4 regions of the Salmonella sp. FC25216 genome follow, and region 1 is predicted to be linked to each of the others. Evidence: predicted binding sites of a transcription regulator. Region 1 holds the regulator's gene; each other region holds the start of a gene.

Region 1 (3,242 bases):
GAAGGCGGCATCTTTAATAACGCCGCTCAGGTGTGGAACCATACGTTCTACTGGAACTGCCTGGCACCAAATGCTGGCGGCGAACCGACCGGGAAACTGGCTGATGCTATCGCGGCATCTTTTGGCAGCTTCGCGGAATTTAAAACGCAGTTCACAGATGCCGCTATCAAAAACTTTGGTTCCGGCTGGACATGGCTGGTAAAAGGCGCTGATGGCAAACTGACTATCGTCTCTACCTCAAATGCCGGTACGCCGCTGACCACAGATGCGACGCCGTTGCTGACGGTTGATGTGTGGGAACACGCGTATTACATCGACTACCGCAACGCCCGTCCAAACTATCTGGAGCATTTTTGGGCGCTGGTTAACTGGGAATTTGTCGCGAAAAATCTCGCCGCATAAGTCTGAGCACGCAGAAGGTACGCCTTCTGCGTTTTAGAGAGGGATAGAATAGAGGAAACGCCCTCCCTCAGAAGAGAGGAAATCAGTGCAGAGCGGCCGTTAATCCACCTGCGACAATCAAGCCCAGAACAATAAGCGTAGTGATCAACGAAAATTTCAGGTCGGTACTCATCAAGTTTTCTCCTTTTTATTCCCACACAAAAAGTGATATAGCGCATTTTTGCACATTCCCGCACAAAAATCTCTCATGTTTTATATTGATAACTGTTTTTAACGCTTCCCCTTTTCCTCAAGATCAGACAAAATTCCAGGCTTACTGAATTAGCGTAACGGCCATTGACCCCTTCCTGACGTTCCGTGTCGTTTTTCCGGCATGCCGCAACCCTGACGTTGCGATTAGGGTGTGTGTAGGCAAACGTTTACCTGGCGTTTCTCAGGAGCTTAGCGAGGGTCTGGAGTGAAATGTAATGGCAACAATTAAAGATGTAGCGAAACGAGCAAACGTTTCCACTACAACTGTATCACACGTAATCAACAAAACGCGTTTTGTCGCTGAAGAAACGCGTAACGCGGTCTGGGCGGCGATTAAAGAGCTGCACTACTCTCCCAGCGCCGTCGCGCGTAGCCTGAAGGTCAACCATACCAAATCGATAGGCTTACTGGCGACCAGCAGCGAAGCGGCCTATTTTGCAGAAATTATCGAGGCGGTTGAAAAAAACTGCTTCCAGAAAGGCTATACGCTGATTTTGGGCAACGCCTGGAATAACCTGGAAAAACAGCGCGCCTACCTGTCCATGATGGCGCAAAAGCGCGTGGATGGCCTGCTGGTGATGTGTTCTGAGTACCCGGAACCTCTGCTTTCCATGCTGGAAGAGTATCGCCATATTCCGATGGTGGTGATGGACTGGGGTGAAGCGAAGGCCGATTTTACCGATACGGTGATTGATAACGCCTTTGCAGGCGGCTATATGGCGGGTCGTTATCTGGTTGAACGCGGTCACCGGGATATCGGCGTTATTCCCGGTCCGCTGGAGCGCAACACCGGCGCGGGTCGGCTGGCAGGCTTCATGAAGGCAATGGAGGAGGCGTTGATCAACGTGCCAGACAACTGGATTGTTCAGGGCGACTTCGAGCCGGAGTCCGGTTACCACGCGATGCAGCAAATCTTATCGCAGTCACATCGCCCTACCGCCGTTTTCTGCGGCGGCGATATTATGGCGATGGGCGCGCTTTGCGCGGCAGACGAAATGGGGCTTCGCGTACCGCAGGACGTTTCGGTGATCGGTTATGACAATGTGCGTAACGCCCGCTTCTTTACCCCGGCGCTGACGACGATTCACCAGCCCAAAGACTCTTTAGGCGAAACCGCATTTAATATGCTATTGGATCGCATCGTCAATAAGCGCGAAGAGTCACAGTCTATTGAAGTTCATCCACGCCTGGTTGAGCGTCGCTCGGTCGCTGACGGCCCGTTCCGCGACTATCGACGTTAATCCCCGCTGTCGGGAGCCTCTTCAGGCTCCCGCAACCACTCCCGATTCAACGTTTCGCTATCGCCCAAATAATCCAGCAGCCATGCCAGCGCGGGCGAGGCCTCGTTTTGCTGCCACGTCAGGCAACAGGCCGCATCGGGAAACGGATTCTCTAACGTCAGCGCCACCCATTTTCCGCTGTCTATCCACTGTCGGGCAAAGTGCGTCGGCACCATTCCCACGCATAATCCTGCTGACAGGCAGGTTGCCGATGACTCCCAGTCCGGTACTACAACCCTTTTTTGGTTATCCAGTAACCAGGTAATCCGTTTCGGTAAGGTTCGCGAGGTATCTTCTCTGACCAGCGACGGCCAGTTGCGCAGGGTATCATCGCTTAACGGTCCCGGCATCGCCGCCAGCGGGTGATCGCTTGCCACTACGCAACTCCAGCTCAGGGTACCCATATCCCGAAAAGCATAACGTCCCCCTACCGGAATCGCCTGCGTCGCCCCAATAGCCAGTTCGACTCGCCCGTCGGAGAGCGCGTCCCAGACGCCGTTAAACACCTCCTGAAAAACCAGCAGTTCCACATCGTCAAAATGGCGATAGAAATCGACGATCATCTGCCGGGTACGTTCTGGTCTGACGATATTATCCACCGCAATAGCCAACTGCCCGCGCCAGCCATTAGCAATTTGCTGACACTGTTGACGAGTGATCTGCATTTTTTTGATAACAGAACGCCCTTCTTTTAAAAACCAGACGCCAGCAGGCGTAAGTTCAACATCACGGTGACGTCGTACAAAAAGCGGTACGGCCAGCCACTCCTCTAACTGACGAACGGTGTAACTGACTGCCGAAGGCACACGGTGCAGTTCCTGCGCCGCCGCGCTAAAACTGCCATTGCGCGCCACGGCGTCAACCACTTCAAGCGAGTATTCCGACCACATAATTTGCCTACAAAAATTTTGAATTCACTGGACAAATATTAACGTTTCACAACCGTAATTTCACTCCCTACACTCTGCGACAATGTCTGTCTGATAAGAAAGAGAAACAAATATGCAACCTGGAAAAGGTTTTTTAGTCTGGTTAGCCGGTCTTAGCGTGCTGGGGTTTCTGGCTACGGACATGTACCTGCCCGCGTTTGCCGCCATACAGGCGGATTTACAAACGCCTGCTGCCGCTGTCAGCGCCAGCCTCAGCCTGTTTTTAGCTGGCTTTGCCGTCGCACAACTACTCTGGGGACCGCTATCGGATCGTTATGGCCGTAAACCGATTTTACTGCTGGGGTTATCCATCTTTGCGCTCGGAAGTCTGGGGATGCTGTGGGTAGAAAGCGCGGCAGCACTGCTGACGCTACGCTTT
Region 2 (3,242 bases), on a different contig from region 1:
ATTCAGCTCGCTGCCGATCAGATTGATCATCACCGACGGGGCGTTAATCACCGGCGCGGGCAACGGCAGGCCGGTAATCGCGCGCAGATGCAATTCAAACTGACTGATGCTGGCGCCATTTTGCGTCCAGTGTCCGCTGTTATGCACGCGCGGCGCCAGTTCATTAATTAACAGGCCTTCCGGCGTGATGAAACACTCCATCGCCATTACGCCGACGTAGTTCAGCGCCTGCATAATTGCTGACAACATCGATTCCGCCTGCTCCTGCTGTTCGGCGTTCGCCTGTGGGAACGCGACGCTGGTCCGCAAGATACCGTCCTGATGCAAATTGTGCGTCAGCGGGTAAAACACGGTGCTGCCGTCGTGAGCACGCGCGCCAACTAACGACACTTCGCCGGAAAAACGGATGCCGCGCTCAACAATACATTCGCCATAGCAGTCATCCGGTAGTTGCCCGGTTTCGTCCGCGTGTAGACGCCACTGCCCGCGGCCGTCGTAGCCGCCAACGCGACGCTTAACAATCGCCAGTTCGCCCAGTTTATTGAACAGACCAGACCATTGGCCTTTATCCGTCAACCGTTCCCAGGGGGCGGTCGCCAGTCCCAGTTTATCGAAAAGCTGTTTTTGTGTCAGACGGTCGGCGATGATCGGAAATACATCGCGATTGACAAATGCCGGGTGGCGCGCCAGCTCACGGGTAAGCGCGGTTTCCGGCCAGCGCTCAATCTCTGCGGTAATGACGCTCTGCTGTACCGGAACGGCGGTAGGCTCTGCATCCAGGCCAACCGGCCAGACGGCGATACCCAGCGGTTCGCCCGCCTGGCGCAGCATTCGGCCCAGTTGTCCGTTGCCGAGAACGCAAACTTGCTTCATAGCGTCCCCCGCGGATCGGGATTTTTCAGAACTTCATCGGTTTGCGCTTTGCGCCAGTCGCTCAGGCGCTGATGCAGCTCACTATCATGCGTAGCCAAAATTTGCGCTGCCAGCAGCGCGGCGTTCGCCGCCCCGGCTTTGCCGATCGCCAGTGTACCCACCGGAATGCCGCGCGGCATCTGCACAATGGAGTAAAGGCTATCCACGCCGCTTAGCGCAGCGCTTTGTACCGGCACGCCGAGTACCGGTATCAGCGTTTTTGCCGCAATCATTCCCGGCAGGTGCGCCGCGCCGCCCGCGCCGGCAATAATCACTTGATACCCGTTGTCTTCCGCCGTTTCGGCGAAGCTGAACAGTTTATCGGGGGTTCGATGGGCGGAAACCACTTCTACATGGTGCGGAACATCCAGAATTTCAAAAATTTCGGCGGCGAATTGCATGGTAGCCCAGTCGCTTTTGGACCCCATCACGATGGCGACACGCGCCGGATTATTGCGGGAAGACATGCGTCTTAAAACTCCTGTGGTGCGGGACACGCTGCTTTTGAGGTGTCAGAGAATAGCATGATAATCGGGCAAGGAAAACGGTTGCGTGCGCGCCGTAACGGACGATTCGACGAATATTTACAAGGGGAAGGCGATTAACTCAACATTGTCCGGCGTGACTTTTACCATTGAACCTTCATGGTGCCATGCACCTAACACCACGCGGAACGCGGGCTGGCCGTTGGCGGAAAGTTCATGCACTGCCGGGCGGTGGGTGTGACCGTGAATCAGCCACTGTACGCGGTGTTTCTCCATTTCGGCGACGACGGCCTGCGAATTGACGTCCATAATATCCAGCGATTTGCTGCTGTTGGCGGCTTTACTGCCGGCGCGCATTCTGGCGGCGATACGGCGGCGGATAAACAGCGGCAGGGTAAGGAACAGTCGTTGAACCCACGGATTATGGACTTTGGCGCGAAACGCCTGATAACTGGCATCATCGGTACAGAGCGTATCGCCGTGCATGATCAACACGTTGCGGCCATACAGGTCGAGGACCTTTTCCTGCGGCAGTAGCGTCATGCCGCTTTCGCGGGCAAACCGCTTGCCAATCAGGAAGTCGCGATTACCATGAATAAAGAAGCAGGGAACGCCAAAATCCACCACCGCTTTGATGGCGGCGGCTATCTCTCGATGTAACGGATTAGGGGAGTCATCGCCAATCCAGGCCTCGAAGAGATCGCCAAGAATATACAGCGCGTCGGCCTGACGGGCTTCCGCGGCTAAAAAACGCAGAAAACCGGCGACGATCGCCGGTTCTTCCGTTTGCAGATGTAGATCGGCAATAAACAGTGTCGCCACGATTACTCGCTGACGGTCACGTTTTCAATGATGACGTCTTCTTTTGGTACGTCCTGGTGCATACCGCTACGGCCAGTGGCGATGCCTTTGATTTTATCTACCACGTCCATACCCTCTACGACTTCCGCAAAGACGCAGTAGCCCCAGCCTTGCAGACTTTCGCCGGAGAAGTTCAGGAAGTCGTTGTCTGCCACGTTGATGAAGAACTGCGCGGTAGCGGAGTGTGGCGCCTGAGTACGCGCCATTGCCAGCGTACCACGGGTATTTTTCAGACCGTTGTTGGCTTCGTTTTTGATCGCTTCTTTGGTGGCTTTCTGTTTCATGCCCGGCTCAAAGCCGCCGCCCTGAATCATAAAACCGTTAATCACACGGTGGAAAATGGTGTTGTTGTAAAAACCTTCGCGGCAATAGTCCAGGAAGTTTTTAACTGTTTCAGGCGCTTTATCGTCAAAGGTTTTGATTACGATATCGCCGTGATTAGTGTGGAAAGTAACCATTTTTGCATCCTGTTCCAATAGAGTGGTGCTTTAGCCCGCAATGGGGCCCATATAGGGGCTTGTTATAGCATAACCGTAAGCTGCGATCACCTTGCAAAGTGTGCTGCTTCGATTACGAATAATATGTATGATACGGAGATTATTACCCACACACGTCTATACGGAATCTTCGATGTTAAAAATTTTTAATACACTGACGCGCCAAAAAGAGGAATTCAAACCCATTCATGCCGGGGAAGTCGGCATGTACGTGTGTGGTATCACCGTTTACGATCTCTGCCACATTGGCCACGGGCGCACGTTTGTCGCTTTTGACATTGTCGCGCGTTATTTGCGTTTTCTCGGCTATAAGCTGAAGTATGTGCGTAACATTACCGATATCGACGATAAAATCATTAAGCGCGCCAATGAAAATGGCGAAAGTTTTGTCGCGCTGGTCGACAGAATGATTGCGGAAATGCATCAGGACTTCGACGCGCTGAATATTCTGCGTCCGGACAGCGAGCCGCGTGCGACGCACCATATT
Region 3 (3,242 bases), on a different contig from region 1:
ATTTGCTTCATAGAGGATTCCTTCACCACAACTTCGCACATAATACCCAATTATGAGAACCGCGTTGAATATTGTGCGAAATATGCGTAGCGCCCCTCATCACGCTACGCTATGGGAGGTATCCAGGGACGGGCCAGCGCAGATCCCTGTACGCCATGCTCATTCAGGTATTTGTCCAACTCAACCATCCCCGTCCAGCGATTCTCGCACCACAGAGGGGCGAGCAGCGTCGGACGGCGCGCGCTGGCGGAAATCCGGTGATAAATCACCTCCGGCGGCGTATGACGAATCATCTCCCCTGCCGTTAGCGTGTAATCGTCCAGCGCAATGCCGTTCAGCCTCCCCGACTCCCAGGCTTTCGCCATAATACTGCCTTTGACGATATGCAGCGGGTGCAGTTTAATGCCGTCCACGCCCGTTTCCACAACGCGAGTCAGCGTTTGCAGGCATTCACTTTGCCCCTCGCCCGGCAGCCCCACAATCAGATGCGCGCACACTTTCAACCCGCTCTCACGGGCAATCCGGGTGGTACGTTGATAGCAGGCGAAGTCATGCCCGCGATTAATACGGCGCAGCGTTTTATCGTGCGCGGTTTGCAGTCCCAGTTCCAGCCACACCTCATAGCCTTGATCTTTATATTCACACAATAAATCTACTACCGCCTGCGGTACGCAATCCGGACGCGTACCGACGCATAATCCGACGATGCTGGCCTGACTGACGGCCTGTTGATACATGGAACGTAGCACCTGCACTTCTGCAAAGGTGCTGGTGTAGGCCTGGAAATAGGCCAGATAGCGTTTAGCGCGGTTCACCAGATGCGCCTGATGCGCAAGCTGCTCGGCAATCGAATGATGCTGCTGCGCCTCATCGGCAAAAGAGGCGACATTACAGAAGGTGCAGCCGCCGCGCCCGATGGTGCCGTCGCGATTAGGGCAGCTAAAACCGCCATGAAGCGTCAGCTTATGAACCTTTTGCCCATACCGACGTAAAAGATCCCCACCAAACATATTGACTAATTTCTGTAACTGCATAATCTGATAGACCGCCTCTTAAAAAGAGGCCAAAGCCTGCCATTTTTAGCCTCCTTTGGCGATGACCTGGATCAATCGCCCCGGAAGGCGTTTACTTATTGCATAATAAAGCAAAATAAACGATATTTCATTCATAAAACTGCTGATGATTTTTTCTGATATTCCCCTCTTTTTTCAACGTCTGAAGGTTCGTCGATAAAAACAGTAGCATTAAATGCCGCTTATACTTAAATCAGCATAAAATGCTAAGATTTTTGGAAAAACAAGGTCAGACAGGACCTGACAAGCGGCTCTTATAGTGAGACAGATCACAGGATTTCTGCCGCTCCGCTTTGGCCGCCTTTCTATAAAAACCTTTTAATTTCAATGGATTCAAAAAGTTATCTGTACTACAGCACACTTTTGCATAAATCAGTTTGCCATTTGACCTGGGTGTGGATTCCCGATAAGTTGGGAATCCGCTGGAAGCTTTCTGGATGAGCCGTCTGCTCATCATATTTATGCAGTAATTGAGATTCCCTCTTAACCGTATTTACCAATGCGAAAAGGACATAAAGAGGGCGAATGCGAGGTAAGCGTATGATGCGCCAGCCCCGTCGCCATGCTCTTGCTGTGCCCGCGCGCCATCGGTTGGGAGAGCGTCCCGTAGAGCCTGGGGAGGTTCACTGATATGTTGTACGATAAATCCCTTGAGAAGGATAACTGTGGTTTCGGCCTGATCGCCCACATAGAAGGCGAACCTAGCCACAAGGTAGTGCGTACCGCCATACACGCGCTGGCCCGCATGCAGCACCGTGGCGCGATCCTTGCCGACGGTAAAACCGGCGACGGTTGCGGCTTGCTATTACAAAAACCTGACCGTTTCTTTCGCATCGTGGCCGAAGAGCGCGGCTGGCGCTTAGCCAAAAACTACGCCGTCGGGATGATCTTTTTGAATAAAGATCCTGAACTGGCCGCCGCGTCACGCCATATTGTCGAAGAAGAATTACAACAGGAAACCCTGTCGATTGTCGGCTGGCGCGATGTACCAACCAATGAAGGCGTGCTCGGTGAAATCGCCCTCTCCTCCCTGCCGCGTATTGAGCAGATTTTTGTCAACGCTCCGGCGGGCTGGCGTCCGCGCGATATGGAGCGCCGTCTGTTTATCGCCCGCCGCCGCATTGAAAAGCGCTTGCAGGACGACAAAGATTTCTACGTGTGCAGCCTGTCGAACCTGGTCAACATTTATAAAGGTCTGTGTATGCCGGCGGATCTGCCGCGCTTCTACCTGGATCTCGCGGATCTGCGTCTGGAATCGGCTATCTGCCTGTTCCACCAGCGCTTTTCCACTAACACCGTGCCGCGCTGGCCGCTGGCGCAGCCGTTCCGCTACCTGGCGCACAACGGCGAGATTAACACCATTACCGGCAACCGCCAGTGGGCGCGCGCCCGTACCTATAAATTCCAGACGCCGCTGATCCCAGATTTACAGTCCGCCGCGCCGTTTGTTAACGAAACCGGTTCGGATTCCAGCTCGCTGGACAATATGCTGGAACTGCTGCTGGCAGGCGGGATGGACATCATCCGCGCCATGCGCCTGTTGGTGCCGCCCGCCTGGCAGAACAACCCGGATATGGACCCGGATCTGCGCGCCTTCTTCGACTTTAACTCCATGCACATGGAGCCGTGGGACGGCCCGGCAGGCATCGTGATGTCCGACGGGCGCTTCGCCGCTTGTAACCTCGACCGTAACGGCCTGCGCCCGGCACGCTATGTCATCACCAAAGACAAGCTGATCACCTGCGCCTCGGAAGTCGGTATCTGGGACTATCAGCCGGATGAAGTGGTCGAGAAAGGTCGCGTCGGTCCCGGCGAGCTGATGGTGATCGACACCCGCGGGGGACGTATCCTGCATTCCGCGGAAACTGATGACGATCTAAAAAGTCGCCATCCGTATAAAGCGTGGATGGAAAAGAATGTCCGCCGTCTGGTGCCATTTGAAGATCTGCCGGATGAAGAAGTCGGTAGCCGCGAACTGGACGACGACCTGCTTGCCAGCTATCAGAAACAGTTTAACTACAGCGCCGAAGAGCTGGACTCGGTTATCCGCGTGTTAGGTGAAAACGGCCAGGAAGCAGTTGGCTCAATGGGCGACGATACCCCCTTTGCCGTGCTCTCCAGCCAGCCGCGTATTATTTACGACTACTTCCGCCAACAGTTCGCGCAGGT
Region 4 (3,242 bases), on a different contig from region 1:
CGCGTCGCTAGCAGACGCACGGGCGCGGGGAAGCTATATGGGCTTTAGTCGTCTGGGATTAGCCATTGGCGGCGCGATTGGTTATATCGGCGGCGGCTGGTTGTTTGATGTGGGTAAAGCGCTTGCGCAGCCTGAACTACCGTGGATGATGCTCGGTATTATCGGCTTTATCACCTTTTTAGCTTTAGGCTGGCAATTTAGTCATAAGCGCACGCCGCGCCGTATGCTGGAACCCGGCGCCTGATTTGATACCTGCCGTTATCTCCTCCATACTGGTCAGGAACCGACAGTCAAATGGAGGAGAAACGTGAAGCTTTATATTTACGATCATTGCCCTTTCTGCGCTAAAGCCCGCATGATTTTCGGCCTGAAGAACATCCCCGTTGAACTCAACGTGTTACAAAATGACGACGAGGCGACGCCCACCCGGATGATTGGTCAAAAGATGGTGCCCATCCTGCAAAAAGATGATAGCCGCTATCTTCCTGAAAGTATGGATATTGTACATTATATCGACAACTCCGACGGTAAACCGCTGTTGACCGGGAAACGCAATCCTGCCATTGAAGAGTGGTTGCGCAAAGTTAACGGTTACGTTAATCAGTTACTGCTACCGCGATTTGCAAAATCCGCTTTCGATGAATTTTCTACCCCTGCGGCGCGCCAGTATTTTATCCGCAAAAAAGAAGCCTCATCCGGCAGTTTTGACAACCATCTAGCCCACTCTGCCGGACTGATTAAAAAGATCGGCGATGATTTACGCTCGCTGGATAAACTTATCGTACAGCCTAACGCCGTTAACGGCGAATTATCAGAAGATGATATTCATCTGTTTCCGCTTCTGCGTAATCTGACGCTGGTCGCCGGTATCCACTGGCCGACGAAAGTCGCGGACTATCGCGATAATATGGCGAAGCAGACGCAAATTAATTTACTCTCCTCAATGGCTATCTAACGCCCGCCAGGCGGCACCCCTCTCTTGCCGCCTTTTTCAGCTTTTTCTACTGGCGTCATGTCCGCTGGCGCGACATGCTGCTTTATGTCAGGATTAGGGCACAGGCAACATGTTGAGGAACGCCATGAAAAAGTTTTTTTTTGCCGCTGCGCTCGTAGTTAGCGGCCTGTTAGTGGGTTGTAATCAACTTACGCAATACACCATTAGTGAACAAGAAATTAATCAAGCGCTTGAAAAACGGAATAATTTCTCAAAAGATATTGGTCTGCCCGGCATTGCCGACGCGCATATCGTACTGACTAATCTTGCCAGCCAGATTGGTCGGGAAGAGCCTAATAAAGTCACCCTCACTGGCGATGCCAGGCTGGATATGAATTCCCTCTTCGGCAGTCAAAAAGCGACGATGAAGCTCAAGCTAAAAGCTCTGCCGGTCTTTAATAAAGAAAAAGGCGCCATCTATCTTCAGGAGATGGAAGTAGTAGACGCCACCGTGACGCCGGAGAAGATGCAATCTGTGCTACAAACGCTCCTGCCCTATTTAAATCAGTCTTTACGTAACTACTTTAACCAGCAGCCCGCTTACGTGTTGCGTGAGGACAGTAGTAAAGGCGAAGCGTTAGCGAAGAAATTCGCGAAAGGTATTGAAGTTAAACCTGGTGAAATCGTTATTCCTTTCACCAATTGATATCGGAGGGCGCGCTCGCGTCCTTTTTTTTACGTGCAAACGAAAACGTTTCCGCTTATCCTTTGTTTCCGGCAAAAAGACTATTCCTCAGCCGGAGCTTATTAATGACTGCACCATCCCAGGTTTTAAAGATCCGCCGCCCGGACGACTGGCACATTCACCTTCGCGATGGCGACATGTTAAAAACGGTCGTACCCTATACCAGCGAAATTTATGGCCGCGCTATCGTGATGCCAAACCTGGCGTCCCCCGTTACGACTGTTGATGCGGCGATCGCCTACCGCCAGCGTATTCTCGATGCGGTGCCCGCCGGGCATGATTTCACGCCGTTAATGACCTGCTATTTAACGGATTCGCTCGATGCCGATGAACTGGAGCGTGGTTTCCATGAAGGCGTGTTTACTGCGGCTAAGCTTTACCCGGCCAATGCCACCACTAACTCCAGTCATGGCGTAACGTCAATCGACGCTATCATGCCGGTACTGGAGCGGATGGAAAAACTTGGAATGCCATTGCTGGTCCACGGTGAGGTGACCCATGCGGATGTTGATATCTTCGATCGCGAAGCGCGTTTTATCGACACCGTAATGGAACCGCTACGCCAGCGTCTGACCGCGCTTAAAGTGGTCTTTGAACATATCACGACCAAAGATGCCGCGCAGTATGTACGTGACGGCAACGACTACCTGGCGGCGACCATTACGCCCCAACATTTAATGTTTAACCGTAATCATATGCTGGTCGGCGGCATTCGTCCTCACTTGTACTGTCTACCGATTCTGAAACGCAATATTCACCAGCAGGCGTTACGCGAACTGGTCGCCAGTGGTTTTACGCGCGCCTTCCTGGGGACGGATTCAGCACCGCATTCGCGTCATCGTAAAGAGACCAGTTGCGGATGCGCCGGTTGTTTCAACGCCCCCTCCGCCCTTGGCAGTTATGCCGCCGTGTTTGAGGAAATGAACGCGCTGGCGCACTTTGAGGCCTTCTGTTCACTGAATGGCCCGCAATTCTATGGTCTGCCGGTGAATGAGGGCTGGGTGGAACTGGTACGCGATGAACAACAGATACCGGTAAATATCGCGCTGGCTGATGATACGCTGGTGCCTTTTCTGGCGGGTGAAACAGTACGCTGGTCAGTAAAAAAATAAAAAATGCGCTTACCTGTTGCTATATATTGCATTTAACTGTATATATATCCAGTATATTCAACAGGGGGTCATTATGCGTATTGAAGTCACTATAGCCAAAACGTCACCTCTGCCTGCCGGTGCGATTGATGCGCTGGCGGGCGAACTCTCCCGCCGTATTAGCCATCATTTTCCTGAAAATTTGGGTAACGTCACCGTGCGTTACGCTACCGCTAACAACCTGTCCGTTATTGGCGCATCAAAAGAGGATAAAGAACGCATTAGCGAGATTCTCCAGGAGACCTGGGAGAGCGCTGATGACTGGTTCATCAATGAATAAAAAATGATATGCAGTGATGTAAGTTTTGCCGGGTCGCCCCGGCTTTTTTATTTGCGCAACTGATGAATATTTCGCCTGACCCTCAAAATAATTGCACAACATCCTAAAAAAATATGAATAAACTGTCGCTTT

What was found. Region 1 encodes PurR, which represses purine synthesis genes. Its sites were predicted from a motif close to CANGCAAACGTTTGCNTG; they were not measured.
Region 2: a site for PurR is predicted at 1,450-1,467, ahead of purE (5-(carboxyamino)imidazole ribonucleotide mutase). Genes of this name have one in related genera too.
Region 3: a site for PurR is predicted at 1,654-1,671, ahead of gltB (glutamate synthase large subunit). Genes of this name have one in related genera too.
Region 4: a site for PurR is predicted at 1,679-1,696, ahead of pyrC (dihydroorotase). Genes of this name have one in related genera too.

Annotation. Positions count from the first base shown of each region.
Region 1 is NZ_JBDGON010000008.1:74,016-77,257, forward strand. Features, by position in the region: gene sodB (superoxide dismutase [Fe]) at 1-402, shown strand, start outside; gene cydH (cytochrome bd-I oxidase subunit CydH) at 485-574, opposite strand; gene purR (HTH-type transcriptional repressor PurR) at 870-1,895, shown strand; gene punR (DNA-binding transcriptional activator PunR) at 1,892-2,824, opposite strand; gene punC (purine nucleoside transporter PunC) at 2,937-3,242, shown strand, end outside.
Region 2 is NZ_JBDGON010000007.1:57,575-60,816, reverse strand. Features, by position in the region: gene purK (5-(carboxyamino)imidazole ribonucleotide synthase) at 1-873, opposite strand, end outside; gene purE (5-(carboxyamino)imidazole ribonucleotide mutase) at 870-1,379, opposite strand; gene lpxH (UDP-2,3-diacylglucosamine diphosphatase) at 1,497-2,219, opposite strand; gene ppiB (peptidylprolyl isomerase B) at 2,222-2,716, opposite strand; gene cysS (cysteine--tRNA ligase) at 2,889-3,242, shown strand, end outside.
Region 3 is NZ_JBDGON010000003.1:534,140-537,381, forward strand. Features, by position in the region: gene arcB (aerobic respiration two-component sensor histidine kinase ArcB) at 1-11, opposite strand, end outside; gene mnmL (tRNA modification radical SAM protein MnmL/YtqA) at 105-1,034, opposite strand; gene gltB (glutamate synthase large subunit) at 1,705-3,242, shown strand, end outside.
Region 4 is NZ_JBDGON010000011.1:70,778-74,019, forward strand. Features, by position in the region: gene mdtH (multidrug efflux MFS transporter MdtH) at 1-244, shown strand, start outside; gene grxB (glutaredoxin 2) at 308-955, shown strand; gene AC3G3F_RS19505 (lipoprotein) at 1,080-1,640, shown strand; gene pyrC (dihydroorotase) at 1,745-2,791, shown strand; gene dinI (DNA damage-inducible protein I) at 2,865-3,110, shown strand.